One region of the Rhizobium sp. GW821-FHT14E12 genome, then DNA from elsewhere that is predicted to be linked to it. Evidence: predicted binding sites of a transcription regulator. Region 1 holds the regulator's gene; each other region holds the start of a gene.

Region 1 (7,762 bases):
CTCCGCTGATATCAACGGCCTGCTGACGGGCAATTATGCGAGCTTCATCGAGGCGCAGAGCGTCCTGACCGCAGGCTTCGTCATGGGCGTCATGCTGATCCCCTACGTCTCCTCGCTCTCCGATGACATCATCATGGCGGTGCCGCGCTCGCTGCGCGACGGCTCGCTCGGCCTCGGTGCGACGCGATCGGAAACGGTCAAGCGCGTTCTCCTGCCGGCAGCCCTTCCGGGCATCGTCGGCGCGCTGCTGATGACGGCTTCGCGGGCACTCGGCGAGACGATGATCGTCGTTCTCGCGGCCGGCGTCGCCGCCCGCATGCAGTTCGACCCCTTCGAGCCGATGACGACGGTCACCGTGAAGATCGTTAACCAGTTGACCGGCGATCTCGAATTCACCTCGCCGCAGACATTGGTCGCCTTCGCGCTCGGCATCACGCTCTTCTGCCTGACACTCTGCCTCAATGTCTACGCACTCTACATCGTCCGCCGCTACAGGGAGCAATACGAATGAGCGATGTCGTATTCTCCGCAAAGCCGCCGATCCCGCGCGGGCTGACGCCCGGCGCACCGGCGCGGCGCGATATCGGCATCAAGCGCCGTTACGCCGCCGAGCGCCGGTTCCGTGCCTATGGCATCGCCGCCGTCACATTCGGCCTTGTCTTCCTCATCGCTCTGGTCTCGACCGTGGTGCGCCACGGCTATACCGCCTTCGTACAGACCTCGATCACCCTGCCGATCGAGTTTGCCGAGAAGGCGATCGATCCGGCCGGCAAGCGCGCCAGCGATCCGAAGGTGCTGGTCGCGGCCAACTATCCGCTTCTCGTCCGCGATGCCCTGGTGAAGGCGCTCGACATCGATCCCGCCAATCGCGTGCTCGTGCGTGAGGCAACGGCGATGGTCTCGGACAGTGCGCGGAGCGTGCTGCGCGACAAGGTCATGGCCGACCCCTCCATCATCGGGAAAACGGTGAAGATCACGCTGCTTGCCGGCGCCAATATCGATTCCGCCAACAAGGGGCAGATTGACCTGACGGCGAATGAGACGGACCGCAAGGTCTCCGACCGGCAGCTCGGCTGGATGAAGCAGCTTACCGCCAGCGGCGCGCTCCATAAGGCGTTCAACAGCGGCCTGTTCCTGTCCGGCAATTCCAGCCGTCCGGAAGCGGCCGGCCTCGGCGTCGCGCTGATCGGTTCGCTCTATCTGATGCTCACCGTGCTGGTGCTGGCACTGCCGGTCGGCGTCGCCGCCTCGATCTATCTCGAGGAATTCGCGCCGAAGAACCGGCTGACGGACCTGATCGAGGTCAATATCAACAATCTCGCCGCTGTGCCGTCGATCGTCTACGGTCTGCTCGGCCTCTCGGTCTTCATCAATGTCATGGGCCTGCCGCGCTCGGCTTCGCTGGTCGGCGGGCTGGTGCTGAGCCTGATGACGCTGCCGATGATCATCATCGCCACGCGCTCGGCGCTGCGCGCCGTGCCGCCGTCGATCCGCAGCGCAGCGCTTGGTCTCGGCGCCTCGCGCATGCAGGTGGTGTTCCACCATGTCCTTCCGCTCGCCATGCCGGGCATCCTGACCGGCACGATCCTCGGGCTGGCGCATGCGCTCGGCGAAACCGCGCCGCTGCTCTTGATCGGCATGGTCGCCTTCGTCGCCAATTATCCGACGTCGCCGCTCGATCCGGCGACCGCCCTGCCGGTGCAGATCTACATGTGGGCGAGCGAAGCCGAGCGTGCCTTTGTCGAGCGAACCTCCGGGGCCATTATCGTCCTGCTCTTCTTCCTTGTTGCGATGAACATCGGAGCCATCTTGCTGCGCCGTCGCTTCGAGCGGCGCTGGTAGAGGGAGAAGACGGAATGAACATGATGACGGAAGCCGCAGGCGAGAAGGCATTGGCCAGGAAGATGACGACGATCCCCTACAAGATGATCGGCCAGGACGTCTCGGTCTATTATGGTGACAAGCGCGCCCTGTTCGGTGTGGACCTGAACATCCGCGTCAATACGGTCACCGCGCTGATCGGCCCTTCCGGCTGCGGCAAATCCACCTTCTTGCGCTGCTTGAACCGGATGAACGACACGATCGATACCTGCCGCGTCACCGGCAAGATCACGCTCGACGATCAGGATATCTATGACAGCGCCATCGATGTCGTGGAGCTGCGTGCTCGCGTCGGCATGGTGTTCCAAAAGCCCAATCCCTTCCCGAAGTCGATCTACGAGAACGTCGCCTACGGCCCGCGTATCCATGGGCTGCATCGCTCCAAGGCCGATCTCGACCATATCGTCGAAACCAGCCTGCAGAAGGCCGGTCTCTGGGGCGAGGTGAAGGACCGGCTGCTGGAAGCCGGCACCAGCCTGTCGGGCGGCCAGCAGCAGCGCCTCTGCATCGCCCGCGCCGTCGCCGTCAGCCCGGAAGTCATTCTCATGGACGAGCCGTGCTCGGCGCTCGATCCCATCGCCACGGCCAAGGTCGAGGAACTGATTCACGAGCTGCGGGAAAACTTCACGATCGTCATCGTGACGCATTCCATGCAGCAGGCCGCCCGCGTCTCGCAACGCACCGCAATGTTTCACCTCGGCCATTTGGTCGAGGAGAACGATACCGATAAGATGTTCACCAATCCCGACGATTTCCGCACGCAGGATTACATCATGGGCCGTTTTGGTTGATGATATCCCGCGCGCGGCTCCCTTCACACGTTTCACCCTGAGGATAGAAAAATGGTCTCCACTCACATTCTCTCTGCCTATGACGAAGACCTGAAGTTCCTGACGCGCCGCATTGCGGAAATGGGCGGTCTGGCGGAGCAGATGGTCAGCGACAGCGTCCGCGCCCTGGTGCATGGCGATGCCGCCCTTGCACAGAAGGTCATTTCCGACGACGTCGTCCTCGACCACGCCGAACGCGAAGTCGGCGACAAGGCGATCGTCACCATCGCGCGTCGCCAGCCGATGGCGGCCGACCTGCGCGAAATCATGGGCTCCATTCGCATCGCCGCCGATCTGGAGCGCGTCGGCGACCTCGGCAAGAACACCGCCAAGCGCGTCATCGCCGTGCAGGGCCACGGTGTTCCGCGCCGCCTGGCGCGCGGCATCGAGCATCTTTCCGAACTGGCGCTCAGCCAGCTCAAGGAAGTGCTCGACGTCTACACGACCCGTTCGCCCGACAAGGCCGTCTCGATCCGTGAGCGCGACGAGGAAATCGATGCGATGTACACCTCGCTCTTCCGCGAGATGCTGACCTACATGATGGAAGATCCGCGCAACATCACCACCTGCACGCATCTTCTCTTCTGCGCCAAGAACATCGAGCGCATCGGCGACCATGCCACCAACATCGCCGAGACGATCTATTACATGGCGACCGGCAGCCAGCCGGAAGGCGAGCGCCCGAAAGACGATACCGCCAACACCGTCGGTGCGGTGACGGAATAACGAAGACGCCAAGAAAAGGAGACCAGAGACGCATGGTTCCGAGAGTTGCTGTTGTAGAAGACGAAGAAGCGCTCAGCGTTCTGCTGCGCTATAATCTTGAGGCTGAAGGCTTCGAGGTCGACACCATTCTGAGAGGCGACGAAGCCGAGCTTCGCCTCCAGGAGCGCATCCCCGATCTTCTGATCCTTGACTGGATGCTCCCCGGCGTGTCCGGTATCGAACTCTGCCGCCGGCTGCGCATGCGGCCGGAGACCGAGCGCCTGCCGATCATCATGCTCACCGCCCGCGGCGAGGAAAGCGAGCGCGTGCGCGGCCTTTCCACCGGCGCGGACGATTATGTCGTCAAGCCGTTCTCGACGCCGGAGCTGATGGCTCGCGTCAAGGCGATGCTGCGTCGCGCCCGTCCGGAGGTTCTCTCCACGGTGTTGCGCTGTGGCGACATCGAACTGGACCGCGAGACCCATCGCGTTCACCGCAAGAGCCGCGAAGTGCGGTTGGGGCCGACCGAATTCCGCCTGCTGGAATTCCTGATGGCTTCGCCGAGCCGCGTCTTCTCGCGGTCGCAGCTCCTCGACGGTGTCTGGGGACATGACATCTATGTCGACGAACGCACCGTCGACGTCCATGTCGGACGTCTGCGCAAGGCGCTGAACTTCTCCAATATGCAGGATGTCATCCGCACCGTTCGCGGCGCGGGTTATTCCATGGAAGCCTGAGCGGGAAACCGGTCAGTCATCCAACATAGCGGCGGAAACAGAAAACGGGCCTTTCGGCCCGTTTCTTTCATTTCGGCTATGGGGCATCTCAACCGCGGGGTTGAGCCGCCGGCCGGCGCCGTTCATGCACCGGCTGGTAGGCCATGCGCTGATGGTAGCCGCAATAGGGCGATGCATCCGGGCTGTCGTTGCCGCAGAAATGGAAGTCATCCTTCAGCGGATCGCCGACCGGCCACTTGCAGGTGCGCTCGGTGAGTTCCGTCAGGCCGAGGCGGCGCGAAATCGGAACAACCACATTGGCGGCCGGACGATATTCGATCTCATTGACCGTATCGATCTCGACTTCTTCCTTGAGCATCGTCGCGCCCTGCTGACGGGTAACCGTGCGGGTTGCAACGCGCGAGGCGTAGTTCGGTGCGCGCGGCGCCGAGGTGTTGCGCTTCTGCGCTCGGGCGGCCGTCGCCGTGCCGCCGGCCTTCGCTCGGCCCGGCAGGCTCAAGCGATGCACCTTGCCGATGACGGCGTTACGACTGACACCACCAAGCTGCGCCGCGATCTGGCTCGCGCTCAAACCCTCGGACCACAGCTTCTTCAGCTTCTCGACGCGTTCGTCTGTCCAATTCATGCCCTGTCTCCGCTGTCGCGTTTCCGATGGCAGAATCCTTCACCATTGCCTCGCATTAGGGCGAGGCGCGAAACGCTTAAAAATTGTGGTGACTAGTTCCGCCGCATGCAGTCTAGTAATTGGGGTTTAACCTAGTGTGAGGCTGACTCCGTGACAAGACACGCATGATTCCTGGGGAATCGATTTCGGGGTTTTCCCCAACTTGCTTGTCCAAGCGTGGCATTTTTGCAATATTAGCAGTTGAAGACATACCTCTCGTCGAGAGGCGCTCTGCCGCGCCTGCTAAATCGCCTGTTTTGTTGACATTGCGGTGCAAAACATCAATAGTGCCTCAGCCGCCGCAAGGCGGCATTTTTGATTTTTCCGGGCCCGTTTCACTTGAAGGAAACGATTGGCCCTAAAAGTTGTGATCGAGGAGATACGGGCCATGGCTGAAACCGCGCCGCTTTATGACACCTATATGCGTGCTCCGCTGCGGTTTGAGCGAGGAGAGGGCGTATGGCTGTTCACGGAGACAGGCGAGCGCTATCTCGATTTCGCCGCCGGTGTTGCGGTGAATTCGCTTGGCCATGCACATCCCCATCTGGTTGCGGAACTGAAGGCGCAGGCCGATAAGGTCTGGCACCTGTCGAACCTCTATGAGGTGCCGGGCCAGGAGAAGTTGTCGAAGCGCCTGACGGAAGCCACCTTTGCCGACAAGGTGTTCTTCACCAATTCCGGTGCCGAGGCGCTGGAATGCGCGATCAAGACGGCGCGGCGCTACCAGTTCTCCAAGGGCCATCCCGAGAAATTCCATATCATCACCTTCGAAGGTGCCTTCCACGGCCGCACGATCGCGACGATCGCCGCCGGCGGACAGGAGAAGTATCTCGAAGGTTTCGGCCCGAAGGCACCGGGCTTCGACCAGGTGCCCTTCGGCGATCTCGACGCCGTGCGTGCCGCTGTCACCGATGCGACGGCCGGGATTCTCATTGAGCCCGTGCAGGGCGAGGGCGGCATCCGCCCCGCGACCAACGAGTTCCTGCGCGGCCTGCGCCAGATCTGCGACGAGCATGGCCTTCTTCTGATCCTTGACGAGGTCCAGTGCGGCGTCGGCCGTACCGGCAAGCTCTTTGCCCATGAATGGTCCGGCGTCACGCCCGACATCATGGCCGTGGCCAAGGGTATCGGCGGCGGTTTCCCGCTCGGTGCCTGCCTTGCGACGGCGGAAGCCGCTTCGGGCATGAAGGCCGGCACGCATGGCTCGACCTATGGCGGCAATCCGCTCGCCATGGCAGTCGGCAATGCCGTGCTCGATATCGTGCTGGCTGATGGCTTCCTGCAGCATGTGCGCGACATCGCACTGGTCTTCCGCCAGGGCCTGGCTTCGCTTCAGGATCGTTTCCCCGATATCATCGAGGATGTCCGCGGCGAGGGCCTGATGCTCGGCATCAAGGCTGCCATTCCGCAGGCGGAGCTGTTGCAGGCAATCCGCGCCGAGCATCTTTTGGGCGTGCCGGCCGGCGACAACGTCATCCGTCTGCTGCCGCCGCTGGTGGTGACTGCAGAGGAAGCGCGCGAAGGCATTGCCCGCATCGAACGCGCGGCAGAATCCGTGCGCGCCGCTCGCGTCAAAAAGTCGGCCTAAATCCAGCGCCCGCTGTCGGGGCGTTTCTGCCCCACGCGGGCGTTGTTGTTTTCTAGAGTACAGGTAGGAACATGGCTTCTCCGAAACACTTTCTCGATCTCTCGGCCGTCGCGGCTGCCGATCTGCGCAGCATCATCGATGATGCCATCGTGCGAAAGCAGGCGCTAAAGGCGGGCACGGCCGACAAGCCGCTTGCCGGCAAGATGCTGGCGATGATCTTCGAGAAACCCTCCACCCGAACCCGCGTTTCCTTCGATGTCGGCATGCGCCAGCTCGGTGGCGAGACGTTGTTCCTGTCAGGCACCGAGATGCAGCTTGGCCGGGCTGAGACGATCGGCGATACGGCGAAGGTGCTGTCGCGCTATGTCGACGCCATCATGATCCGCACGACGGAGCATTCGCGTCTATTGGAGCTGGCCGAACATGCGACCGTGCCGGTCATCAATGCGCTGACCGATGACACGCATCCCTGCCAGATCATGGCTGACATCATGACCTTCGAGGAGCATCGCGGCCCGATCAAGGGCAAGACCATTGCCTGGACCGGCGACGGCAACAATGTGCTGCATTCGCTGATCGAGGGGGCCGCCCGCTTCGACTATCGCATGAACATGGCCGTACCCCTTGGTTCCGAGCCAAAGGATCACTATTTGAACTGGGCCCGCAACCAGGGCGCCGAAATCATGCTCTCGCATGATGCCGACCGTGCGGTCGCTGGCGTTGATTGCGTGGTAACCGATACCTGGGTTTCCATGAATCAGGAACACCGGGCTCGCGGTCACAACGTCTTCCAGCCCTATCAGGTCAACCAGGCTTTGATGGCACAGGCCGGCAAGGACGCTTTGTTCATGCATTGCCTGCCTGCGCATCGCGGGGAGGAAGTGACGGATGAAGTGATCGATGGTCCGCAATCCGTTGTTTTCGATGAGGCGGAAAACCGCCTTCATGCGCAAAAGTCGATTCTTGCTTGGTGCCTGGGCGCGATCTGAGGATATAGAACCGCGAGTTTGATGCCGCGGGCGCAGTAGGAGTATAGCAATGGCGGAAAGTGCAGCCTCGCTGGGTCAATTCGATTTTGCCGGCGACGATCATGTCGTTCCCTTTCAGGTCGAAGGTCTTGATGTGCGCGGCCGCGCCGTGCAGCTCGGGCCTTTGCTGGACGCAATTCTCGCCCGGCACAATTATCCGGCCCCCGTTGCCCGGCTTTTGGCCGAGGCCGTGGTGCTGACCGTCTTGCTCGGCACCTCGCTGAAGTTCGAGGGCAAGTTCACCGTGCAGACCAAGGGCGACGGACCGGTCGATCTTCTGGTCGCCGATTTCGCCACGCCGGAAAATGTCCGCGCCTATGCCCGCTTCG
Region 2 (7,762 bases), on a different contig from region 1:
ATCTTCGACCGCTGGTGCCTGGAGCCGACGGAAATAGACGGGGTCTCCTTCCAGCGCGGCGACAAGGTGGCGATGATCCTCGCCGCCGCCAATCTGGACCCCAAGAAATTCTCCGATCCCCTCACCTTCAAGCCCGACCGCAACGAAGCGCCGAACCTCTCCTTCGGCGCCGGCATCCATTTCTGCATCGGCGCGCCGCTCGCGCGGCTGGAGCTGAACGTGGTGCTGCCGATCCTCTTCGAACGCCTGCCCGGCCTGAAGCTCCAGAAGACGCCCGAGGTCAAGGACGTCTATCACTTCCACGGCCTCGACAAGCTCGAACTGAGCTGGTGAGCTGAGTGTGGCGGGGGCGCCTTTCGGTTCGCTCGATCATGCCTCAAAACGCAAAATGGCGCGCCGGGTGGGCGCGCCATGGTAAAACGACCGACCGCGGGCGATACCCGCTTTTGCCGTATCAGCCGTAACGACCGGTGATGTAGTCTTCCGTGCGCTTGACCTTCGGCGCCTGGAAGATCTGTTCGGTCGGACCGTATTCGATCAGATCGCCCAGATACATGAAGGCGGTGCTGTCGGAGATGCGGCTTGCCTGCTGCATGTTGTGCGTCACGATGACGATCGTGAACTCGCCCTTCAGCTGCGATACCAGCTCCTCGATCTTGGCGGTTGAGATCGGGTCGAGAGCCGAGGTCGGCTCGTCGAGAAGCAGGACTTCCGGACGCAGGGCGATGGCGCGGGCGATACAGAGGCGCTGCTGCTGACCACCGGAAAGGCCAAGTCCGCTCTGGTGCAGCTTTTCCTTCACTTCGCTCCACAAGGCTGTTTCCGTCAGCGCCGCTTCGACGCGAGCATCCATTTCCGCCTTGGAAATCTTCTCATAGAGCCGGATGCCGAATGCGACGTTTTCATAGATCGACATCGGGAACGGCGTGGGCTTCTGGAACACCATGCCGACCTTGGCGCGCAAATCGTTCAGATCGACGTCCTTGGCAAGAATATTGCGGCCGTCCAGCAGGATCTCGCCGGCAACCGTCTGGCCCGGATAGAGATCATACATCCGGTTGAAGGTGCGCAGCAGCGTGGACTTACCGCAACCCGAAGGGCCGATGAAGGCTGTGACCGCATTTTTGCGGATGTCCATATTCACACCCTTCAGAACACGATGGCCGTTCTGATAGGTGAAATCGAGGTTCTTCACCTCAAGTTTCGCGATCATGCCGAGATCCGACTGGGAAACAGCGTTTTTTCCCGGCTGTGCGTTGACGCTCTGGAAATTGTTGTCGCTCATGTTCATGGTCTCATTCCTATCGTTCGGCGGCGTCATTGGCGGCGTCCACTCAAGACACGGGCAAGGATGTTGAGGGCGAGGATGGCAACGGTGATGATCAGCGCTCCGGCCCAGGCCAGTTGTTTGAGATCCTCGCCTGCATCGGCGGCGAGCGTATTAATGGCAACCGGCAGCGTGGCGATCGGACCGGTCAGGCTTGCATTCATGAACTTGCTGTAGCCGGCCGTGAAGAGAAGCGGCGCGGTTTCACCGCTGATACGGGCGACGGCCAACAGGATGCCAGTGAGGATGCCCGTCCAGGCGGAACGGTAGATCACCATCGTCATGGACTTCCAGCGCGGCGCGCCGAGCGCGGCGGTCGCCTCACGAAGCTCGTTTGGCACCAGCAACAGCATGTCCTGCGTCGTGCGGTTGACGACCGGAAGGGCGATCAGCGCCAGCGCGAGGATGCCGGCGAAGGCGGAGTTGCCGTGCATGGGCACGACCACGGCGCCGTAGACAAACACGCCGATGATGATCGAGGGTGCGGACAGCAAGATGTCGTTCAAGAACTTGGCGGCCTCGGCAAGCTTGGTGCCGTTGGCATACTCCACCAGATAGGTGGCGGCGAGAATGCCGATCGGCGCGGCGATCAGGATGGCGCAGCCCGTGACCAGTACTGTGCCGTAGATTGCGTTGATCAGGCCACCGCGCGAACCCTGGGCCGGGATCGACATGGTGAACACGTCAAGATTGAGCGCCGATACACCGCGATAAACCAGGGTTCCGAGGATCACGCTGAGAAAGAATATGCCGAGAATGGCCGCGATGAGGCACAAGACCATCATCACCCGGTTCTTCCCATAACGCCTCGAGACGAGGTTCTGACGAATTGCATTGTCCATGGGTTTATTCCTCAAAGCGCATTGCCGCGGCCGATCATCCACCTCGCCACCGCAAGCACGCAGAAGGAAAGGACGAACAGGAGCAGGCCGAGCGCAATCAGGCTCGACAATTGCAGACCGTCGGCATCGCCGAAGTTGTTCGCGATCTGGGCGGAAATGGTGGTGGACGGCGAGATGATCGACGATTGCAGACGGCTCACCGAACCTATGACGAACGTTACAGCCATGGTCTCGCCGAGCGCGCGGCCGAGACCGAGCATGATGCCGCCGACGAGGCCGCGACGTGTGTAGGGAATCAGGATGTGGCGTGCCACTTCCCATGTGGTCATGCCCGTGCCGTAAGCGGATTCACGCAGCATCGGCGGCACGGTGCTGAACACGTCGCGGGAGATCGCAGTGATAAAAGGCAGGATCATGATGGCCAGCACGAGGCTTGCCGTCAACAGGCCTACGCCCGGCGCCGGCGGCTGGAACAGCAGGCCGATCAACGGCACCTGGCCGATCGTCATCATAAGGAAGGGCAGGATATAGGTCTGCATCAGCGGCACGAGAATGAAGAGGCCGACGATGCCGTAGATAATGGAGGGAATACCGGCCAGAAGCTCGATGGCCGTACTGATCGGACGTCGCAGGCTACCGGGGCAAAGTTCCGTGAGGAAGATGGCGATGCCAATGCCCAGGGGAACGGCAATCAGCATGGCGATGAGCGAACTCACCAGCGTACCGACCACGGCAGGAACGGCACCATAGATATCGGCGGGAGCACTCCACTTCGTGCCCCAGAGGAACGAAAACCCGAAGGCCTGGAAGGTTGGCAGGGCATCGATGATAAGAACCACAATGATTGCCAGCAGCAGAAGCACGACAAGAGCAGCCGAGCCAAGCGTCATAAAATAGAAAATCCGATCCTGTATCCGGAATTTTCTGGTGCTGGCGCTGGTATCCACTCCCTGGAAGCCAGCCGTCTGAGTCGCGTCAGCCATCGATTTCCCCTTGTCCTGTCACGAAAGGCGGACAGGGCCGTGCCCTGTCCGCCGTAACTTCTCAGCTAGCACAAATTACTTCGCGCCAAAGTCCTTCGTCCAGGACTTCTCGACAACCGCGGCAACACTCTCCGGGATCGCAAGATAGGACAGGGCAGTCGCGTCCTTCTGGCCGTGCTCATAGGACCACTTGAAGAACTTCAGCGCTTCTTCATTGAGAGCAGGATCGGCAGGCTTCTTGTAGAGCAGAACCCAGGTCGAAGCTGCAATCGGCCAGCTCTTTTCGCCCGGCTGATTGGTGATGATCAGGTTGAAGTTCTTGGCATTGGCCCAATCGGCGTTGGAAGCGGCAGCCTTGAACGTGTCGAGGCTCGGCTCGATAACCTTGCCGGCAGCATTCTTCATCTTCGCGAAACCGATGTGGTTGGCGATGACGTAGGAATATTCAACGTAGGAGATCGAACCAGCCGTCTGGTTGACAGTGGTGGAAACGCCTTCGGAACCCTTGGCGCCGAAGCCGACCGGCCATTCAACCGCGGTGTTCGAACCAACCTTTTCCTTCCACTCCGGCGAAACCTTCGCCAGGTAGTCGGTGAAGTTGAAGGTCGTGCCCGAGCTGTCGGCGCGATAAACGACGGAGATCGGCGTGGAAGGCAGCTTGACATCGGGGTTGAGGGCCTTGATGGCCGCATCGTCCCACTTGGCGATCTTGCCGAGGAAGATGTCGGACAGCGTCTTGCCGTCGAGAACGAGTTCGCCCGGCTTTACGCCTTCAACATTATAGGAAACGACGATACCGCCGGAAATCATCGGGAATTGGGCAATGCCGTTCTTCTCGAGGTCAGCGTCGCTCATCGGCTTGTCCGAAGCGCCGAATACGATGGTCTTGTCGAGGAGCTGCTTGATGCCGGCGCCCGAACCGACCGACTGGTAGTTGACGACATTGTTCGTCGCAGCCTTGTAGCCTTCAGCCCACTTGGACAGAACCGGCGCGATGAAGCTCGAGCCGGCGCCCGTGATGTCGGCGGCCGAGGCCGAAACGGACATGGCAGCGATAAAGCCTGCCGTCAGGCAAAGCGAACGAAATTTCTGGTTCAGCATGTTAGACTCACTTCCTCAAGTGATGAAAGGATGGCGAGCAGGAGTCCGGCGCGGGGTGTCCCATCGGTTGGTAGCGCCCACCTGAATCTCCTGGCGACAGAGATGCGTCTAAAGGCGCAGTGTTTCAGTTTGATGACAGTTTGGTGAAAGCCCGGTGACACAACCTCTGGCAATGGAAACGACCTTCGCGCGGACGGCACGACAAAGACCGGCGCGCAATCGAAGCGGCACCGGTCTTCATGTTTTGATTCAACTGGCTTTGCGGCGAAATCCAAGGCGCCGTCAGAGACGGATCACATAGTCCTTGCGAGTCGTTTCAATGACTTCCCAGGTCCCCTTGAAGCCGGGCCTTAGGATCATCCGGTCGCCGGCGCGCAGGTGAAAAGTCTCGCCATTCTCGTCGGTTACCACCGAATGACCGGACAGGATGTGGAAATATTCCCACTCGTCATAGACGATCTTCCATTTGCCCGGCGTCGCCTCCCAGATGCCCGCATAGACCCCGCCATCGGCCTCCTCGGCATTCCAGGTGCGGAACTCCGGTGCTCCAGCAATGATGCGATCCTCGGCTGGGGCGCCCGTTTCCGGCTCGATACCGGCGGTATCCAATCGCAAATATGTTGTCATAAATCCCTCATGACGATCTGGAAACACTTGGCCGTAGTGCACTGCATTTGGTCGGCTTCGCAACGTTCAAGAATACCGAAACCTGAAGATCCGGCTATCGACCGCCTCTTGCAAGCCCGTGTTCGATCAGCCGGTCGACGAGCGCCGGGTAGGAGATCCCCGTCGCTTCCATGGCCTTCGGGTACATGCTGATATTGGTGAAGCCCGGCATCGTATTGACCTCGTTCACCACCATGCTCATGTCCGGCCTCACGAAGAAATCGACGCGCGCGAGACCTTCGCAGCCCAATGCGCGAAACGCATCCAGCGAAAGCTCGCGGAGACGCTGGGTGAGATCGGCAGGCAATTGTGCCGGAACGCTGGTCACAGCACCATCCTCATCGACGTATTTTGCGTCATAGGTATAGAAGCTGTGGTCCTGGCCGGTGACGATCTCGCCCGGCAGGGAAACGAACAGCGTGCCATCGGTCTGCTCCAGGACGGCGCATTCGATTTCGCGCGCCTTGACGAACTCTTCTATGAGCACCTTGTCATCATGCTTGAACGCCTCGACGAGCGCCGCGCGAAATTCCTCGGCGTTCGCCGCCTTGCTGACGCCGACCGAAGAGCCCTGTCGCACCGGCTTGACGAAGACCGGCGAGCCCAAGGCGCTCGCAGCTTCCTCAAACGATAGAGTATCGCCAGGTCTCACGGTGATCGAACGGGCGACCGGCAGGCCGGCGTCGCGCAGCAGACGTTTGGCAATGTCCTTGTCGATGGCGGTTGCCGATCCGAGGATGCCGCAGCCAACCAAGGGCACTCCGACAATTCGAGCGAGGCCCTGGATGGAGCCATCCTCGCCATAGAGACCGTGCAGAACCGGAAACAGGATATCTATCGCCTGCAGCTCTCGCGCTCCGGCGGGATCGCCGACAGCAAGAATCCGACCCTTGCCGCCCGGCAACAGGCAGACTTCACGACCGGCATAAGCGACCGGGTCCGGCAGAGATCCCCCTTCCACATCGATCAGCAACCACCGTCCGTCGCGGCTTATGACGATCGGCACGATCTCGTATTTCTCGGCATCGATTGCTTTTATGACGTTGCGGGCGGACAGGAGGGAAACATCGTGTTCAGAGGACTGTCCGCCGAAGAGGACCGCTACGCGCAATCTTGAGATCATGGTTTTCTGGAGCTCACCGTTTCAAATCGTCGCTAAAGTTGTAGCGGACCAATTGTAACGAAATTGAGATCGCCACGAGGCCGTGAACCGAGAAAGTAGTGGGCGCCCGTCAAACCTTCGCCAGGGCCTGCTCCAGATCGGCGATAATGTCCTTCACGTCCTCGATGCCGACCGACAGGCGCACGACATCAGGACCGGCGCCTGCGCCGATCCTCTGCTCGTCGGTGAGCTGCTTGTGTGTCGTCGATGCCGGGTGGATCACCAGCGAGCGCGTGTCGCCGATATTGGCGAGGTGGGAGAACAGTTCCAGCGCCTCCACGAAGCCCTTACCCGCCTCATAACCGCCCTTCAGGCCGAAGGTGAAGACGGAGCCTGCTCCCTTCGGCGAATAGCGCTGCTGCAGCGCATGGTTCGGGTGGTCCTCGAGGCCGGCATAATTTACCCAGGCCACCTTGTCCTGCCCCTTCAACCAGCGCGCGACGGCGATCGCATTGTCGGAATGGCGCTGCATGCGTAGCGGCAACGTCTCGATGCCGGTCAGGATCAGGAAAGCGTTGAAGGGGGAAATGGCGGGACCGAGATCGCGCAGGCCAAGGACGCGGCAAGCGATCGCGAAGGCGAAGTTGCCGAAGGTCGCGTGCAGCACGATGCCGTTATATTCCGGCCGCGGCGTCGACAGCATCGGATAGTTGCCCGAGGCGGACCAGTCGAAGGTGCCGCCGTCGATGATGATGCCGCCCATGGAATTGCCGTGACCGCCAATAAATTTGGTCAGCGAATGCACGACGATGTCGGCGCCATGCTCCAGCGGCCGGATGAGATAGGGGCTGGCCAAGGTGTTGTCGACGATCAGCGGCAGACCATGCTTGCGGGCGACGGCGGCGATGGCGGCGATATCGACGAAGGTGCCGCCGGGATTGGCGAGGCTTTCGATGAAGATGGCGCGGGTGCGTCCGTCGATCTGCGCCTCGAAGGTGGCGGGATCATCGGAATCGGCCCAGCGCACATGCCAGTCGAAATTCTGGAAGGAATGACCGAACTGGTTGATCGAGCCGCCATAGAGCCGCTTGGCCGCGACGAAATTGTCGCCCGGCTTCAGGATGGTGTGGAAGATGAGCAACTGGGCGGCGTGGCCGGAGGCAACGGCGAGGCCCGCCGTCCCGCCTTCAAGAGCCGCCACCCTCTCCTCCAGCACCGCCTGGGTCGGGTTCATGATGCGGGTATAGATATTGCCGAACTGTTGCAGCCCGAAGAGTGCGGCGGCATGATCCGCATCCTGAAAGACGAAGGAGGTCGTCTGGTAGATCGGCGTCGCGCGGGCACCCGTCGTCGGGTCCGGCTGTGCCCCCGCATGGATCGCCAGTGTGTCGAAACCCGGATTGTTCGTCGCCATGGTCTTTCCTCCGTCAACATTATTATCGTGATGACAGGATCATAGCGCCTTGGATCTGAAAGGTAACCGCGAAGATTTCCAAGCTCTTCCTCTTACAGGAAAAACTTGCTCTCTTTCGTTGATACCGCGCGACAAATGGCCAGCGCTCTTTGGCGAGCGCACTGCCCGTGTCAGGCGACCAACCGCGGATATTCGATTGCCGGGCAGCGGTCCATGACGACCTTGACGCCGGCTGCTTCCGCTCTTGCGGCGGCGGCATCGTCACGCACACCGAGCTGCCCCCAAATGACCGGCGGGCGCGGCTCGATCATGATCGTCTCCTCGACC
Region 3 (7,762 bases), on a different contig from region 1:
GCGGCACTCGCCAATCCGGTGCTGATGCAGGAGGACCGCGACCAGCTCTCCACCATCGTCCCCGTCATCGTCGACCGCAGCCTGAGCCAGGAGACGCCTGAGCGCATCAAGATGACCGACGAGGCGCTGGACGCGCTGAAGGACCGGCTGGCGCAATTCCCGCGCATCGAGCCGCGCATCGTCGAAGTGCGCGAACCCGCCGAATCCGAATCACCCTCGACGCGGCTCTTCTCCGCGCTCTCCTCGGCAATCGCCGATGTGCCGCCCGCCCGCGTCGGCGGCGCGATCTTCCTGACTGATGGTCAGATCCACGATATTCCGGGCGTCAACCAGGCGCTCGGCTTCGACGCACCGATCCACGGGCTGATCACCGGCAAGCCGGACGAATTCGACCGGCGCATCGAAGTGGTGCGCGCGCCGCGCTTCGGCATCGTCAACGACGAGCAGCAACTCGTGTTGCGCGTCATCGACGACGGCAAGAGCCCCGGCGGTACGGCAGACGTGACCGTCAAGATGAACGGCGATGAGATCGCGACGCTGCAGGCGACGCCCGGCCAGGATACGCCTTTCAGCTTCAAGGTGCCGCGCGCCGGCAACAATGTGCTCGAATTCGCCGTTGCCGAAGTGCCGGGCGAAGTGACGCCCATCAACAACCACACCGTCCAGATGATCGAAGGCATCCGCCAGAACATGCGCGTGCTGCTCGTCTCCGGCGAACCGCATGCCGGCGAGCGCGCCTGGCGCAACCTGCTGAAATCGGACGCCTCCGTCGACCTCGTGCACTTCACCATCCTGCGGCCGCCGGACAAGCAGGATGGTACGCCGATCAATGAGTTGTCGCTGATCGCTTTCCCGACACGCGAACTCTTCGTCGACAAGATCACCTCTTTCGACCTGATCATTTTCGACCGTTACCAGGACCGCCCCAACGTCCTGCCGACGATCTATTACGACTACATGGCCCAATATGTCGAAAACGGAGGCGCACTGCTGGTGGCCGCCGGCCCCGAACACGCGGCCGGCAATTCGATCGCGTTGACACCGCTTTCCGCGGTGCTCCCGGCCGAACCAACAGGGCAGATGATCGAAAAACCCTTCTATCCGCGCCTGTCGGATCAGGGCCGCAAGCACCCGGTCACGCGCGGCCTCGACGGGTCGGATACCGAACCGCCGCATTGGGGCCGCTGGTTCCGCAGCGTCGACGTCGAGAAGCCGCAGGGCCAGACCGTGATGGTGGGCGCCGACAGCAATCCGCTGCTGGTGCTGAACCGCGTCGGCCAGGGCCGTGTTGCCATGCTGCTCTCCGACGAAGGCTGGCTATGGGCGCGCGGCTTCGAAGGCGGCGGGCCGCATGTGTCGCTCTATCGCCGCATCGCCCACTGGCTGCTGAAGGAGCCGGCGCTGGAGGAAGAGGCGCTGACCGCACGCGCCGCCGGCCGCACGCTGGAGGTGACCCGCCAGACGATCGGCGATGATCCCGGCCCCGCCACGATCAAGTCTCCCTCCGGCAAGACACAGACATTGCCGCTGAAGCAGACCGAGCCGGGCCTTTACCAAGCTGACAAGCGCATGGATGAGATCGGGCTCTATCAGATCGCCAATGGCAATCTCTCGACGCTGGTGCATGTCGGCGCCGTTGACGCGCCGGAATTCAAGGCGATGATCTCGACGACGGAGACGCTGAAGCCCTTGGCGGAAAAGACCAAGGGGCTTGTCACGCGGGTCGCCACCGCCAGCGGCGGCGTCACCGTCCCGCCGATCCTGCCGGTGCGCGGCGCCGTGCGTGTCGCCGACGATCAGCGCCTGACCATCCGCATGACCGACGAGACCATATTGAAGGGCATCAACAACCTGCCGCTCTTTGCGGGCTTTGCCGGTCTTGCCGCCCTCCTCTTTGGCTTTTCCGCCATGTGGTGGCGCGAAGGACGGTGAGTATCATGTCGCGACTTGATGTAACGGATACGCCTTCCGAAACCGACCTCGCGGCGATCAGCGAAGGCTTGACCGCCTTCAATACTGCCGATGTCGGTCCGTCCGAACGCCGTGCGCTCGCTGTTCTGATCCGCGACGAAAGCGGCAAGACCATCGGCGGCGTCTCGGGCTATACGGCCTGGGGCTGGCTGTTCACGGCATGGCTGTTCGTGCCGGAAACATTGCGCGGCCAGGGCATGGCCGGCAAGCTGCTGAACGCGGCGGAAGCGGAAGCGATGGCGCGGGGTTGTTTCGGCGCCTGGATCGATACCTTCAATCCACAGGCGCTGCGCGCCTATCAGCGGCAGGGCTACGCCATCTTCGGCGAGTTGCCGGACTTCCCTGCGGGTCGCAGCCGTTATTTCCTGCAGAAAAAACTATCGCCCCGCTGAGGCAGACGGGGCGATAGGTTGTTCTTTACAAAGCCTTAGACGGCGATCTTGCCACCACCGGTCTTGGTGATGGCCACCACGGCGGGACGTACCGGCATATCCGGCTTGAAGTCCGGCCAACGCGTCGACAGATCCTCGTAATAAGACGGACGGCCGTGACCGGACCAGTCATCGCCGCCGTCGCCCGGATGCTGCACGGCAACGAAAGCCGTCTGGTCATCGGGCAGGAACAACGGGCCGCAAAGCTCGGCACCGACGGGTACGCGATAGAACAGCTTCGACGTCGCTCGCGCATCGCCTTCCGTATCGACAGCCCAGAGGCCATCGGTACGGCCGGTCGCCTTGTTGCTGTTTCCGTCGGTCGCCACCCAGAGACGACCGGCGGCATCGATGGAACAGTTGTCGGGCATGCCGAACCAGCCGTTCTTCGTCGTCTCGGTCGAGAAGGAAGCGCCGACCGCTGCAACCGAAGGATCGCCGCATTTCAGCAGCACTTCCCACTTGCCCTTGGTCGCCGAGAAGACGCCGTCCTCTTCGCTGATCTCGATGATGTGACCGAAGGCATTGTCGGCGCGCGGGTTGGCGGCTTCGACCTGATCGGCCTTGCGCTTGCTGTTGTTGGTCAGCATCACATAGACCTTGCCGTTGACGGCATTGGGTTCGATGTCTTCCGGCCGGTCCATCTTGGTTGCGCCAAGCAGGTCGGCGGCACGGCGCGTTTCGATCAGCACGTCGGCCTGGCTGGCAAAGCCATGTTCCGCTGTCAGCGGCCCCTGACCGAAGGTCAGCGGCAACCAGGCAAGCGTACCATCCTCGGAGAACTTGGCGACATAGAGCGTGCCGTTGTCGAGCAAGTCGAGATTGGCGGCTCGGTCGGCGGTATTAAAGGTACCGGCCGTCACGAACTTGTAAACATAATCGAACCGTTCGTCGTCGCCGAGATAGAGGACCACGCGGCCATCCTTGGAGACGATATTGGCGGCACCCTCATGCTTGGTGCGGCCAAGTGCGGTGCGCTTCTTCGGCACCGATTGCGGATCGAGAACATCGACTTCGACGACCCAGCCATAGCGGTTCGGCTCATGCTGCTCCTTGGAGAGATCGAATCGGTCATAGAAATTCGCCCATTCGTAGCTGCCTTCCGGCACGCCATAGCGCTTGTAGTTGGCGGCCTCCTTGTGGCCTTCCGGCAGCTTGCCGGAGAAATAGCCGTGGAAGTTTTCCTCGGCCATGATGTAAGTGCCCCAGGGCGTGACGCCGCCGGCACAGTTGTTGAGCGTGCCGAAAACCTTGGCGCCGGTCGCATCGGCCAAGGTCTTCAGCCGGTCATTGCCGGCGGCCGGACCGGTCAGCTGCATCTCGGTCGTTGCAGTGATACGGCGATTATATTTGCCGTCAGGAACCACCTGCCACTTACCATCGACCTTGCGGATCTCGACGATGGTGCCGCCATGGGCCGCCATTTCGATATCCACCTGCTCCTTGCTCAGCGGCGCCTGCTTGATCTTGCCGTCGGCGATTGTCACCAGGCCCGGAAACATCAGATGCGGATTGGTATATTCGTGATTGACGACCAGCAGGCCATGCTCGGAGGAGCCCTCCAGCGGGATATAGCCGACATAATCGTTGTTGTAGCCGAACTGGCGGCGCTGTGCCTCGGCGGTCTGGTTCTTTGGATCGAAGACCGGTGAATCGGCAAAGAGCGCGTCGCCCCAGCGCAGCAGCACATTGGCGTCATAGCCTTCGGCGACATGGTGATCGGCATCGACGCCGGCTTCGACTTCCTTGAAGGCGAAGGCCGAGCCTCCGGCCGCGCGTGCCTTTTCCGCGCTTACCAATGCGAGCGGCCCCACCGTCGCAGCGATAGCGGAAACAGCGAGTGACCCTTGCAGGAAGCCGCGGCGGGAAAAGCGACGTCCGATGATTTCCCCCATCGTCGGATTGTCGGTACAGTTATGGCCTTCCCCGTCAGCGTCTTCCAGCTGACTGGTCGGAAATATATCTTTTTGCGTGAGATTTTCAGTCATTGCACTACCCCCAAAAGTTTCGCAATCGCTCTTCATCAGAACAGGCAAAACTCTAGGTTGGCCGTATGACAGGTAGATGAAAAATGCCCGCGCAAGGGAGTGCGCGGGCGGTAATCGGTCAGCCTGTGGAAATCGTGGCGGCTAAACCGCGATCGCCACCGGCGGCAGATCTTCGTCGTCAATATCCTCGGCAATGACAGCCGATGCGGCGTCATCATGCCAGGCAATCGTGCCCTTCAGCCGCTCATGCGTGTCAGCGGCGAGCGGCACGACGAGCACCCGGCCCGGATCGACCGGCCCCGGAAACGCCAGCGCGTTGTAAGCGACTTTTTCGAAGCCGAGCGGACTATAGTAAGGCGGATCGCCGACCAGGATCACGGATTCAGATCCCTTCCGCTTGGCAGCCTCGATCGCGATCCGCACCAATTCCCGGCCAATGCCCCGGTTCTTGTGCGACGGGCGGACGGCGAGCGGTCCGAGCAGATGCCCCTTGACCGAGCCGGCAAGCACCGGCGTCATCCGGACGGAGGCGATCGTCTCACCATCATCGGCGCAGATGAAGGAGAGCGAGCGGTCATGCGGGCCTTGTTCGCGAATCCGCGCAGCAGCGCGGGCGAACCGGCCGGGACCGAATGCTTCTTCGTTGATGAGTTCGATGACAGCGTCGTGCGACGCATCCTCAGTGAGGTAGACCAGATCGTGCTTGTACATTAGACCAAAGAAACCAGATAGACAGACGGGATGGTTCTCGAAAACGCTTTTCGAGCGTTCGGGATCATCGGCGTCGTCGCAGGCTTCTGGTTGCTTTCATGACAAGCGGTCCTCAAAGTGTGACAAGCCGGATAGCAGGAAATTTTCGGTTCGTCCAATGCAAAATGTGAGCGACCGTTTGCTGAGGCATGATCATGTCGGGATGATGACGTGACGCACTGTTCATCGTTTATTGTCTCGAAATTCCGCACGCACACCGTATCTTCCGGATCAAGTTTTCGACAGGATCGGCGAAAGGATGGAGCAATGGGCATGTTGGTTGACGGCGTCTGGCATGACGTCTGGTACGACACGAAGGAAACCAAGGGCCATTTCAAGCGCGCCGCCTCGCAGTTCCGCAACTGGATCACCGCCGATGGCGCGCCGGGGCCGAGCGGTACGGGCGGCTTCAAGCCCGAGGCCGGGCGCTACCATCTCTACGTCTCGCTCGCCTGCCCCTGGGCGCACCGCACGCTGATCTTCCGCAAGCTGAAGAAGCTCGAGGGCCTGATCTCCGTTTCCATCGTCGATCCGCTGATGCTGGAAAATGGCTGGGAGTTCAAAGGCCAGGATGGCGGCACGGTCGATCACCTCTTCGGTGCAAAGGCGCTCTGGGAAGTCTACGTCAAGGCAGATCCGCATTATTCCGGCCGCGTCACCGTTCCCGTCCTCTGGGACAAGCAGACCGGCACGATCGTCAACAATGAGTCCGCCGAGATCATCCGCATGTTCAACAGCGCGTTCGATGGCTTGACTGGCTCGAAGGACGACTTCTATCCATCGGACCTCAGAGCCGAGATCGATGCACTGAACGAGGTCGTCTACGACACGGTCAACAACGGCGTCTACAAATCCGGCTTCGCCGGCACGCAGGAAGCCTATGACGGCAATGTCCGTCGCCTGTTCGAAACGCTTGACATGCTCGACAAGCGTCTGGAGACGAACCGCTATCTCCTAGGCGACCGGCTGACCGAGGCCGACTGGCGGCTCTTCACCACGCTCATCCGCTTCGACGCCGTCTATGTCGGCCATTTCAAATGTAACATCCGCCGCATCGAGGATTATCGCAACCTGTCAGCTTACCTGAGAGATCTCTATCAGGTCCCCGGTATCGCCGAGACGACCAACCTTACGCATATCAAGGACCACTACTACCGCAGCCACCGAACGATCAATCCGACCGGTATCGTCCCCGTCGGTCCCGATCTGGATTTTGACCGCCCGCATGGGCGCGAAGGATTGGCGAAGGCGGCTTGAGGAACTGAAGCACTACCAATAATTCGACGGCGTCTCGCCACCTTCCAGCTCCTTCAGTCGGCGATACGTCGCCTTGGTCGTCCCCATGGGCAGGGCGTCGAGCGGAAAGAAGCCGCTTTCGACGATCTCGAGATCCGGCTTGCGCGGCGCGGTCTGCTCCACTTGCACGCGGAAGAAGACGACATGGTCTCGCTTGCTGGTGCGGTTGTTGAGATAGACGTGGAAGAGTTGCGGCCGGCCCGATATCACCAGATTGCCCTCCTCCCGCAATTCCTTCGCCAGCGCCTGCTCCACCGTCTCATGACGCTCGACGCCGCCGCCGGGCATGTGCCAGCCGGCAATATAGGAATGCCGCACCAGGAAGATCCGCCCTTCCCGATCGAAGCAGGCTGCCCGCACGCCCAAGGTCATGCCGCGGGTGAACGCGAAATAGCTGTGGAGTATCCAGCCAAGCAACCTTGCCCGCCAGCTACGGGATTCGTCGGGAGCAGCGCCGTCGCTCATGTCGCAGCCCCGCCGAAGTGACCGGCCAACGGCAAATGGGTGTATTTGTTTTGACAATGGACTGGGCTATGTCTCAACCCATGTTCAAACTCGCGCATATTTCCGACGTTCATCTGGGTCCCTTGCCCCGGCTTTCGATCAGAGAACTCGCCTCCAAACGCATTACCGGATTTGTGAACTGGCACCGAAACCGGCGCAAGCATCTTTTCGGCGGCACCCTCGATCTTCTTCTGGACGATATCAGGGCGAAGCAGGCCGACCATCTCGCCGTAACCGGCGATCTCGTCAATCTCGGCAGCGGTATCGAGATCCGCACCGCCGCCGAATGGTTGAAAACCGTTGGCGACCCCGCCTTCACCTCCGTCGTTCCCGGCAACCACGATGCCTATGTGCCCGGCGCCTACGAGAAGGCCATGCGCGCCTGGTATCCCTATGTTCAGGGAGATCTTGCCCCGCCGGAGTGGCCGGAAGATCAGCACGTCTTTCCCTATCTTCGCATCCGCGACCGCGTCGCCCTAATCGGCTGCTCGACGGCGGTCGCCACGCCTCCCTTTGCAGCAAGCGGCTTTTTTTCTGCCCGGCAGGCGCGCGAGACGGTGAACATGCTGCGCGCCGCCGGCGAGGCCGGTCTCTTTCGCGTGGTAATGATCCACCATCCGCCGATCCGTGGCGCCACCAGCTTTTACAAGCGCATGATCGGCATCCGCCGCTTTGCCGCGGTGATCTCTACCGGCGGCGCCGAGCTGGTCCTGCACGGCCATACCCATCTCAACACGCTGCATTGGTTGAATGGCCCGATCGGCCCTGTGCCCGTCGTCGGCATCGCGTCAGCTTCGCAAGGCCCTGGCGGGTTGAAGCCGG
Region 4 (7,762 bases), on a different contig from region 1:
AATGAACCAGGACTACAGGAATGACGGCCCCCGCAAGGTCGGACAGGTCAAGGAGGTCACCTCGCTTGCCAATCCGATCATCAAGGACATCAAGGCGCTGACCAACAAGAAGTCGCGCGAGGAGAGCGGTGCTTTCCTGGCGGAAGGCCTGAAGCTGGTCATCGACGCGCTTGAACTCGGCTGGACGATCCGCACGCTGGTTTACGCCAAGGCTGCCAAGGGCAAGCCGCTGGTCGAACAGGTGGCCGCCAAGACTGTGGCAGCCGGCGGGCTTGTGCTCGAAGTCAGCGAAAAGGTCATTGCCTCGATCACTCGCCGCGACAATCCGCAGATGGTGGTCGGCATCTTCGACCAGCGCTGGCGGCCGCTTCGCGACGTCAGGCCGAAAGCCGGTGAAACCTGGGTGGCGCTCGATCGCGTGCGCGATCCCGGCAATCTCGGCACCATCATCCGCACGGCCGATGCGGCCGGCGCGTCGGGCGTGATCCTCGTCGGCGAGACGACCGATCCCTTTTCGCTGGAAACCGTGCGCGCCACCATGGGCTCGGTCTTCGCCGTTCCTGTCGTCAAGGCGACGCCGGAAGAGTTTCTGGCCTGGAAGAAGACGGCTGGCGTCTCTGTCGTTGCCACGCATCTGGCCGGCGCGGTCGACTACCGCACGATCGACTACAAGAAGAAGCCTGTCGTGCTCCTGATGGGCAACGAGCAGTCCGGTCTGCCGGATGCCCTGGCGAAGGAGGCCGATGCGCTTGCCCGCATTCCGCAGGCCGGCCGCGCCGACAGCCTCAACCTGGCGGTGGCGACGGCGGTGATGCTGTTCGAAGCTCGCCGCCATCTTCTCACTCTCAGCGAGACACGATGACCGACAGCGAAATGAACGAACAGGCGTCCGCCAAGCCCGCATTGTTTTCCCGGCCCTTGCCGATCCTGATTTTCATCATCATCGCCGTCATTCTCGACCAGGCCGTGAAGATCATGGTCGATCACTGGCTGCCGCTGCAGGAGATGGTGCCGGTCATTCCGATGCTGGCGCTCTATCGCACCTATAATCTCGGCGTCGCCTTCTCGATGCTGTCGGGCATGGATGGCTGGTTTATCGTCGGCATGCGGCTCATCATCGTCGCCTTCGTGATCTGGCTGTGGCGGCGTACGCCCAGCCATCGCTGGATTGCCCATCTCGGCTTTGCCCTGATCATCGCCGGCGCGCTCGGCAACCTGATCGACCGGTTTCTCTACGGCCATGTGATCGACTACGTTCTCTTCCACACGGAAACATGGTCCTTCGCCGTCTTCAATCTCGCCGACAGCTTCATCACCATCGGGGCGGGCTGCGTCATTCTGGACGAGCTTCTCTCGCCAAAAAAGGCAAACACCTAAAATTCTAGCGAATCCCTGAAGGCATCGGGAAGAGTGCGCGTGTTAGCAAACAGGCATGAGCACTCTGGCAAACCTGCAGGAAAAGCTTGTCGCCGCCATCGCCGACGACCAAACCGGACCGCGTGAACGGCCGGTCATAGACGCGCCTCGCCTGGACGCCGATCCGATCGGGATTTTGCCGCCACCCGAGCGGGTTATTTCCGCTCCAATCGTCTTTTCTCAATGGCTGCAACGCCATTGGCTGAACGGTGGCGGCCTGATCGCCGGTGTGGCGCTGTTATCGGTCGGCTATGCCGGTGGCCTGCCGGCGCTTGCGGGCCTGCTGGGCCTGATAGCCCTGGCAATCGTTGTCGCCGGTATTGTCGTGACGCGAAAGACTGGCCGCAAGGTCATAGCCGACGTGCCGCCGCTCAGCGAGCACGAGCACGACCGCCTGTGGGAGAGCAATGAGAGCACCAGCCTGTTCGCCACCATCCATGATGCGCTTGGCGATATCACGGTCACGCGCAGCATCGAGCGCCGCATCGTCCATGCCAACGCGACGTTCCGCAGGCTGACCGGCAAGGCCAACCCGGAGGGCCTGACGCTGGAAGAAGCCGGGCTCGTCTTTCGCGCCGTCACGGCATCGCAGCGCCAGGATGCCGAGATCTCCACGCCGGAAGGCCCACGCATCTTCGCCTGGCACGATGTCATGTTTCGCGATCCGGTCTCGGGCCGGCTCAGCATCCAGAGCGTTGCTCGCGACGTGACCGAAGAGCGCCAAGCCGCGCGCCTGCGCGAGGATGCGCGGCTGAAGGCCGAATACAACAGCGCCGCCAAGTCGCGGCTGCTTGCCACCGTCAGCCACGAGATCCGCACGCCCCTGTCGGGCATTCTCGGCATGAACCATCTGCTGGCCCAGACGCCATTGACGCTGGAGCAGGCCAATTACCTGACCGGCATCCGCCAGTCCGGCAATGCGCTCGTGCAACTGGTCGAGGACCTCCTGGATTTCTCGACGATCGAAGTCAACCGCTTCCAGCTTCGTCCGCGCGCCGAGACGCTGCGGCCGCTGCTCGAAGGCGTCGTCGAGATGCTCGCCCATCGCGCCCACGAGAAGGGCATCGAGATCGCCGCGACCGTTGCGGCCGATGTTCCCGAGACCATGGAATTCGATCCGGCCCGGCTGCGCCAGGTCCTGTTCAACGTCATCGGCAATGCCGTGAAGTTCACCCAGACGGGCGGCGTGCTCATTCGCGCCGGCCTTGACGGCGGCGATCTGTTGATATCGGTCAGGGATAGCGGGCCGGGCATGACGGAAGAGGAGCAGGCGCGGATATTCGGCGAGTTCGAACAGGCCGGCAATGTGCTGGACAAAAGTGCCGGCACGGGTCTGGGGCTTGCTATCTCCGCCCGCATCCTGCGCGAATTCGGCGGCGCGCTGAGTGTTGCCAGCGAGCGGGGCAACGGCAGCGAATTCACCATCCGTTTTCCCGTTTCTCTCGTCGCCGGCGACGATGCGCCCGGCAGGCGGGACGATCTGCTCAGGGGCTCCTACATCCTGTTGCTGGCGCCGGAAGGGGCGGCAAGCACGGCGATCGCTGAAACCATCCGCACGCTCGGCGGCCGCTGCCGCCTGATCGGCCCGGATGACATCGAAAGCCTATCCGTGCCCGAGAGCGAAGACGGGCCATTGACGGACCTGATCGTCGATCACCGCATGGCGCCATGGTATTTCCGCGAGGGCAACGAACTGGCCGCCTCCGGCCTGCGCAAGATCTTTCTCGTCAATCCGGAGGAGCGCAACACGCATCCACTTGATCTTTTCGATGCCTGGCTGATCAGGCCGCTGCGTGAGCAATCGCTGATCGATGTGCTGAGCGGCCGCATGCGTGGCATGGAGAAGCGGGATGCCCTGATCGACAATCCGCCCGGTTTCGGTCTGATAACGCCGGAAGCGACGGACATCGCCTTCAGCGTCCTGCTCGGCGAGGATGATCCCGTCAATGCCATGCTGGTCCGCGCCATGCTCACCAAGGCCGGTCACAAGGTTCGCCTTGTCGAGGATTTCACCGGCCTGCTTGCCCGCGTGGAAAAGGGCGAGAGCCGGCCCGATATCATCGTCACCGATCTCACCATGCCCGGAGGCGACGGCGTGACCGTGCTGGCGCAATTGCGGGCGCAGGAGCGCAAGGCCGGTCTTTCGCCTCTGCCGGTGATCGTGCTGACCGCGGACAGCCGCGAGGCCATCCGCCGTCAGGTGCTGCTTGCCGGAGCCGATGCCGTCATCGTGAAGCCGGTCGATCCGCAGAGCCTCATCACCACGGTGCAAAGCCTTTCAAAGGTCGCTTTCGAACGTGCCCGAAACGAATAATCCGATTGCGAATCAATGTTTCGCTCCGCCTGCTTATTTAAGCGAAATCTTACCCTGAAGTTGCGCAGTGCTGTTCGATGAACGCCCCTGGAAGTTGGGGACTTCCTGCTTATTAGATATTTGCAACAGGCACGCTTCTTGCTTTTCGCAAAGCACCATGTCACTTTCCTGTCGCAAGAATTTGCTTTATGGCGCTATATCAACCGCTGAGGGGGAGGCGCCATGTCCATCGAAATTTTGAATCGCGAAGCTCAGGGCGAAATGGTTCAGTCTTCAAAGGCGACGATCGCACCGGTTGCAAGCGATGTGTTCGGGCGCATCGGAAATCTAGAAACCCGCCTTGCTCGCACGGCGCGGGAAATCGACGCCGCTCAGGCCGTTCGTTATCGCGTCTTCGTCGAGGAGATGAACGCGCAGTTGCCGGCTGACGCCATGCGTCGCCAGCGCGATGTCGACAGCTATGATTCGATCTGCGACCACCTGCTGGTGCTCGACCAGTCGCTGGAAGGCGATACCGAAGACCAGATCGTCGGTACCTACCGTCTGTTGCGCCAGGAAGTGGCCATGGCAAATGGTGGCTTTTATTCCTCTTCGGAATTCGACATTGGCGCGCTTATGGCCCGTCATCCCGACAAGCAGTTCATGGAACTCGGCCGCTCCTGCGTGCTGCCGGCCTATCGCAACAAGCGCACCGTCGAACTGCTGTGGCAGGGCAACTGGGCCTATGCGGTGAAGCATGGCATGGGCGCCATGTTCGGTTGCGCCTCCTTCCCCGGCGTCCGTCCGGAGCAACATGCGCTGGCGCTGTCGTTCCTCTATCATAACGTCGTTGCCAAGGACGAGTGGACCGTCGGCGCATTGCCGTCGCTTGCGCGCACCATGGACCTGATGCCGGTCGAGGCTATCAATTCCAAGAAGGCGCTGATGGCGCTGCCGCCGCTGATCAAGGGCTACCTGCGCCTCGGCGCCATGGTCGGCTCCGACGCCGTCGTCGACCATGCCTTCAACACGACGGACGTGTTGATCGTCCTGCCGATCGCCAGCATTTCGGACCGCTACGTCAACTATTACGGTGCAGCGACCGGCCGTTTCGCGAGCTGATCGACGCAAGCCCCACTCGCCCGGCAACCGCCGTTCCTCAGGGAATCGCGAAAATGTCGATTTCATCCGTGATGCCGCGGAGCGAGACGTGGTGCGATACCGGCTTTAGGTCATGCAGCGTCAGGAACTCGGCGGCGCGGGGATTATCAAGGACCGATCCTGTCGCAAATATCTCGCGTGAGGTCGCCAGATGCTGCACGCGGGAGGCGATATTGACCGTCTGTCCGAAATAGTCCTGCCGCTCATTCAGGCTGACCGCGATGCACGGCCCTTCATGGATCCCGATTTTTAGAAGCAGATCGTCGTTGCCGCGTTCGCTATTCAGGGTGATCATGGCCTCTCGCATCCGCATGGCCGCGATCAATGCCCGGTCCGGAGTAGGGAAGGTGGCCATAACCGCGTCGCCAATGGTTTTCACCACCGCGCCTGCCTCGGCGCCCACGATTTCGTGCAGGATGCTGAAATGGGTTCTGACCAGATCGAAAGCGGCGAGGTCGCCGACCCTTTCGTACAGCTCCGTAGAGCCGCGCAGGTCGGTGAAGAGAAAGGTGAGGCTGGTGATCTTCAGCCGCTGGTTCACGTCGATCGTATCCGTGCGATATATATCGCGGAAGGTTTGGTTGGAGAGCAGTTGCTTGGCTGTCAGGAATGGGCGGCGACGGCTGAGCAGGGCATGAAGCGCGTCGTTGGCCACGCAGATTGATGGCAGTGCACGGACTTCAGTGTGATTTTCCATCAGGATGCGCAGGGGTCCCGGGCGCAAGGTAATGGGATCGCTGTGCCGATGCAGGCGGTCGAAGACGAGTGAAACGGTTTGCCGCTCTTTCGACGGTTCACCCTTCACGTCCAGGAATTGCGCCGCATGAGTGACCGGTTCGAAGATGATGACGAACTCCGCCGGCAATTGCAGTGATACGACCGCTTTCTCTCCGGCGGGCAGTTCCAGCGATTCCAGCACGAACTCGTCGACCTTGGCCTCGTAGCCCTCGTCGGGAAGATCGACACCGGAACCCCAATAGATCTGGCGGAAATATTCGAACGGCGACAGCTCGTGCGGATTATGGGCTTCGATATGGCGCACGCGCGGGCTGATGGTGAAGGTGACCTCGACCATCTCGTCGAGTGTCGGCTCGTATCCGGCCGCGCAGAGCGAACAGTTGTAAGTTTCGCTCTGTACGGTCTTCAGCGAGGTATTTGCATCCAGCACCCCGCCACAACCGGGGCAGAGAACATTCCACGATATCTCGAACAGGCCAAGCCGGGATGCATGCAGGAATGCATTGATAACCTGTTCTTCATCGAAGCCATGATCGGCTGCGAAGGCAAGGGGGTTCACACGGTTGAGCTTGCGGTCGGGTGCCTCAAGGACGAGCCGCTCAATGGCGTCGACAATATCTGGCCGCGCTGAATGGCGCAGCACTCCGAACAGGGACCGAGCCTCACTCATTCCCATATTCTACACCCAATTGAGGTGGCGGCCATGGTCTTTCTTTGGCCGCCAACCCCAAGATACGGGTTCCGGGTTACTATCCCGCGCCATAGGCGGCGATTGCCGCCATGTTGACGATGTCCGAATCCTTTGCCCCCATCGACGTAATCTGCACCGGCTTGTCGAGGCCGACGAGCAAAGGGCCGATAACGGTGGAGCCGCCGAGTTCCTGCAGCATCTTGGTGGAGATCGCGGCGGAGTGGAAGGCCGGCATGACTAGTACGTTGGCGGGACCGGAGAGGCGGGAGAAGGGATACTGGCTCTCCATGATCTTGCGGTTCAGCGCCACATCAGCCGCCATTTCGCCATCGAATTCGAAGTGGACATAGCGTTTGTCGAGGATGCTGACAGCTTCGCGCACCCGCTCGGAGCGTTCGCCCGAGGGGTGGCCGAAGGTGGAGTAGGCGAGCATGGCGACGCGTGGCTCGTAGCCCATGCGTCGGGCAAAGCCCGCTGCTTCCTCGGCGATATCGGCGAGTTCCTGCGCCGTCGGCATGTCGTGCACGGCGGTGTCCGCAACGAAAACGGTGCGGCCGCGGGCAAGCACCAGCGACACGCCGACGACCCGGTGCCCCGGCTTGGCGTCGATGCAGCGGCGCACGTCTTCGAGCGCGGTCGAATAGTTGCGCGTGACCCCGGTCACCATGCCGTCGGCATCGCCGAGCGCCACCATGCAGGCAGCGAAGTGATTGCGGTCATTGTGGATCAGGCGCGTCACGTCGCGGTGCAAATAGCCTTTGCGCTGCAGCCGGGCGTAGAGATAGTCGATATAGGCATCGACCCGTTTGGAAATGCGGGCATTGACGATTTCGAGACCTGGCCGGTTGAGGTCGATGCCGGCGCGCTCGGCGGTGGCGTGGATCAGGTCCTCGCGGCCGAGCAGGATGGCGGTGCCCAGCTCCTGGTTGGCATAGGATAGTGCCGCGCGCATGACCTGCTCTTCTTCCGCTTCGGCAAAGACGATGCGTTTCGGACGCTGGCGCACGCGCTCGTAAAGCTGCGACAGCGTCGAGGCGATCGGATCGCGCCGAGCCGAGAGCTCGCGGGCATAGGCGGCCATGTCGGGTATGGCGCGGCGGGCAACGCCGCTTTCGATCGCCGCTTGCGCCACGGCAACCGGGATTGCCGAGATCAGGCGCGGATCGAAGGGCACGGGGATGATGTATTGCGCTCCGAAACGCGGTCTTGCACCCTGATAGGCGGCGACCACGTCATCGGGCACGTCTTCGCGCGCCAGGCTTGCCAAGGCTCTGACGGCTGCGATCTTCATTTCATCGTTGATGGTCGAGGCGCGAACGTCGAGCGCGCCGCGGAAGATATAGGGGAAGCCGAGGACGTTGTTGACCTGGTTGGGATAGTCGGAGCGCCCGGTCGCCATGATGGCGTCGTCGCGGATGCGGGCGACTTCCTCCGGCGTGATTTCCGGATCGGGATTGGCCATG

Evidence for each region. The regulator PhoB, encoded in region 1, activates phosphate uptake and scavenging genes when phosphate is short. The targets are predictions, from matches to a motif close to TGTCATNNANCTGTCAT.
Region 2: a site for PhoB is predicted at 4,386-4,402, ahead of pstS (phosphate ABC transporter substrate-binding protein PstS). Genes of this name have one in related genera too.
Region 3: a site for PhoB is predicted at 4,456-4,472, ahead of AC1RO0_RS04640 (PhoX family protein). Genes of this name have one in related genera too.
Region 4: a site for PhoB is predicted at 3,889-3,905, ahead of olsB (l-ornithine N(alpha)-acyltransferase). Genes of this name have one in related genera too.

What each region holds. Positions count from the first base shown of each region.
Region 1 is NZ_JBXAPH010000006.1:220,035-227,796, reverse strand. Features, by position in the region: gene pstC (phosphate ABC transporter permease subunit PstC) at 1-511, shown strand, start outside; gene pstA (phosphate ABC transporter permease PstA) at 508-1,842, shown strand; gene pstB (phosphate ABC transporter ATP-binding protein PstB) at 1,857-2,672, shown strand; gene phoU (phosphate signaling complex protein PhoU) at 2,724-3,437, shown strand; gene phoB (phosphate regulon transcriptional regulator PhoB) at 3,470-4,153, shown strand; gene AC1RO0_RS22095 (GcrA family cell cycle regulator) at 4,242-4,778, opposite strand; gene AC1RO0_RS22090 (aspartate aminotransferase family protein) at 5,206-6,405, shown strand; gene argF (ornithine carbamoyltransferase) at 6,477-7,394, shown strand; gene AC1RO0_RS22080 (Hsp33 family molecular chaperone) at 7,444-7,762, shown strand, end outside.
Region 2 is NZ_JBXAPH010000004.1:177,855-185,616, forward strand. Features, by position in the region: gene AC1RO0_RS17680 (cytochrome P450) at 1-333, shown strand, start outside; gene pstB (phosphate ABC transporter ATP-binding protein PstB) at 455-1,213, opposite strand; gene pstA (phosphate ABC transporter permease PstA) at 1,318-2,169, opposite strand; gene pstC (phosphate ABC transporter permease subunit PstC) at 2,181-3,152, opposite strand; gene pstS (phosphate ABC transporter substrate-binding protein PstS) at 3,228-4,199, opposite strand; gene AC1RO0_RS17705 (cupin domain-containing protein) at 4,536-4,880, opposite strand; gene AC1RO0_RS17710 (D-alanine--D-alanine ligase family protein) at 4,975-6,042, opposite strand; gene AC1RO0_RS17715 (O-acetylhomoserine aminocarboxypropyltransferase) at 6,152-7,435, opposite strand; gene AC1RO0_RS17720 (CoA-binding protein) at 7,606-7,762, opposite strand, start outside.
Region 3 is NZ_JBXAPH010000001.1:944,585-952,346, forward strand. Features, by position in the region: gene AC1RO0_RS04630 (hypothetical protein) at 1-1,932, shown strand, start outside; gene AC1RO0_RS04635 (GNAT family N-acetyltransferase) at 1,938-2,363, shown strand; gene AC1RO0_RS04640 (PhoX family protein) at 2,399-4,390, opposite strand; gene AC1RO0_RS04645 (GNAT family N-acetyltransferase) at 4,532-5,101, opposite strand; gene AC1RO0_RS04650 (glutathione S-transferase family protein) at 5,408-6,397, shown strand; gene AC1RO0_RS04655 (NUDIX domain-containing protein) at 6,410-6,901, opposite strand; gene AC1RO0_RS04660 (metallophosphoesterase family protein) at 6,970-7,762, shown strand, end outside.
Region 4 is NZ_JBXAPH010000023.1:17,034-24,795, forward strand. Features, by position in the region: gene AC1RO0_RS31545 (class I SAM-dependent methyltransferase) at 1-5, shown strand, start outside; gene AC1RO0_RS31550 (TrmH family RNA methyltransferase) at 2-862, shown strand; gene lspA (signal peptidase II) at 874-1,377, shown strand; gene AC1RO0_RS31560 (hybrid sensor histidine kinase/response regulator) at 1,433-3,730, shown strand; gene olsB (l-ornithine N(alpha)-acyltransferase) at 3,953-4,831, shown strand; gene AC1RO0_RS31570 (adenylate/guanylate cyclase domain-containing protein) at 4,869-6,278, opposite strand; gene AC1RO0_RS31575 (NADP-dependent malic enzyme) at 6,358-7,762, opposite strand, start outside.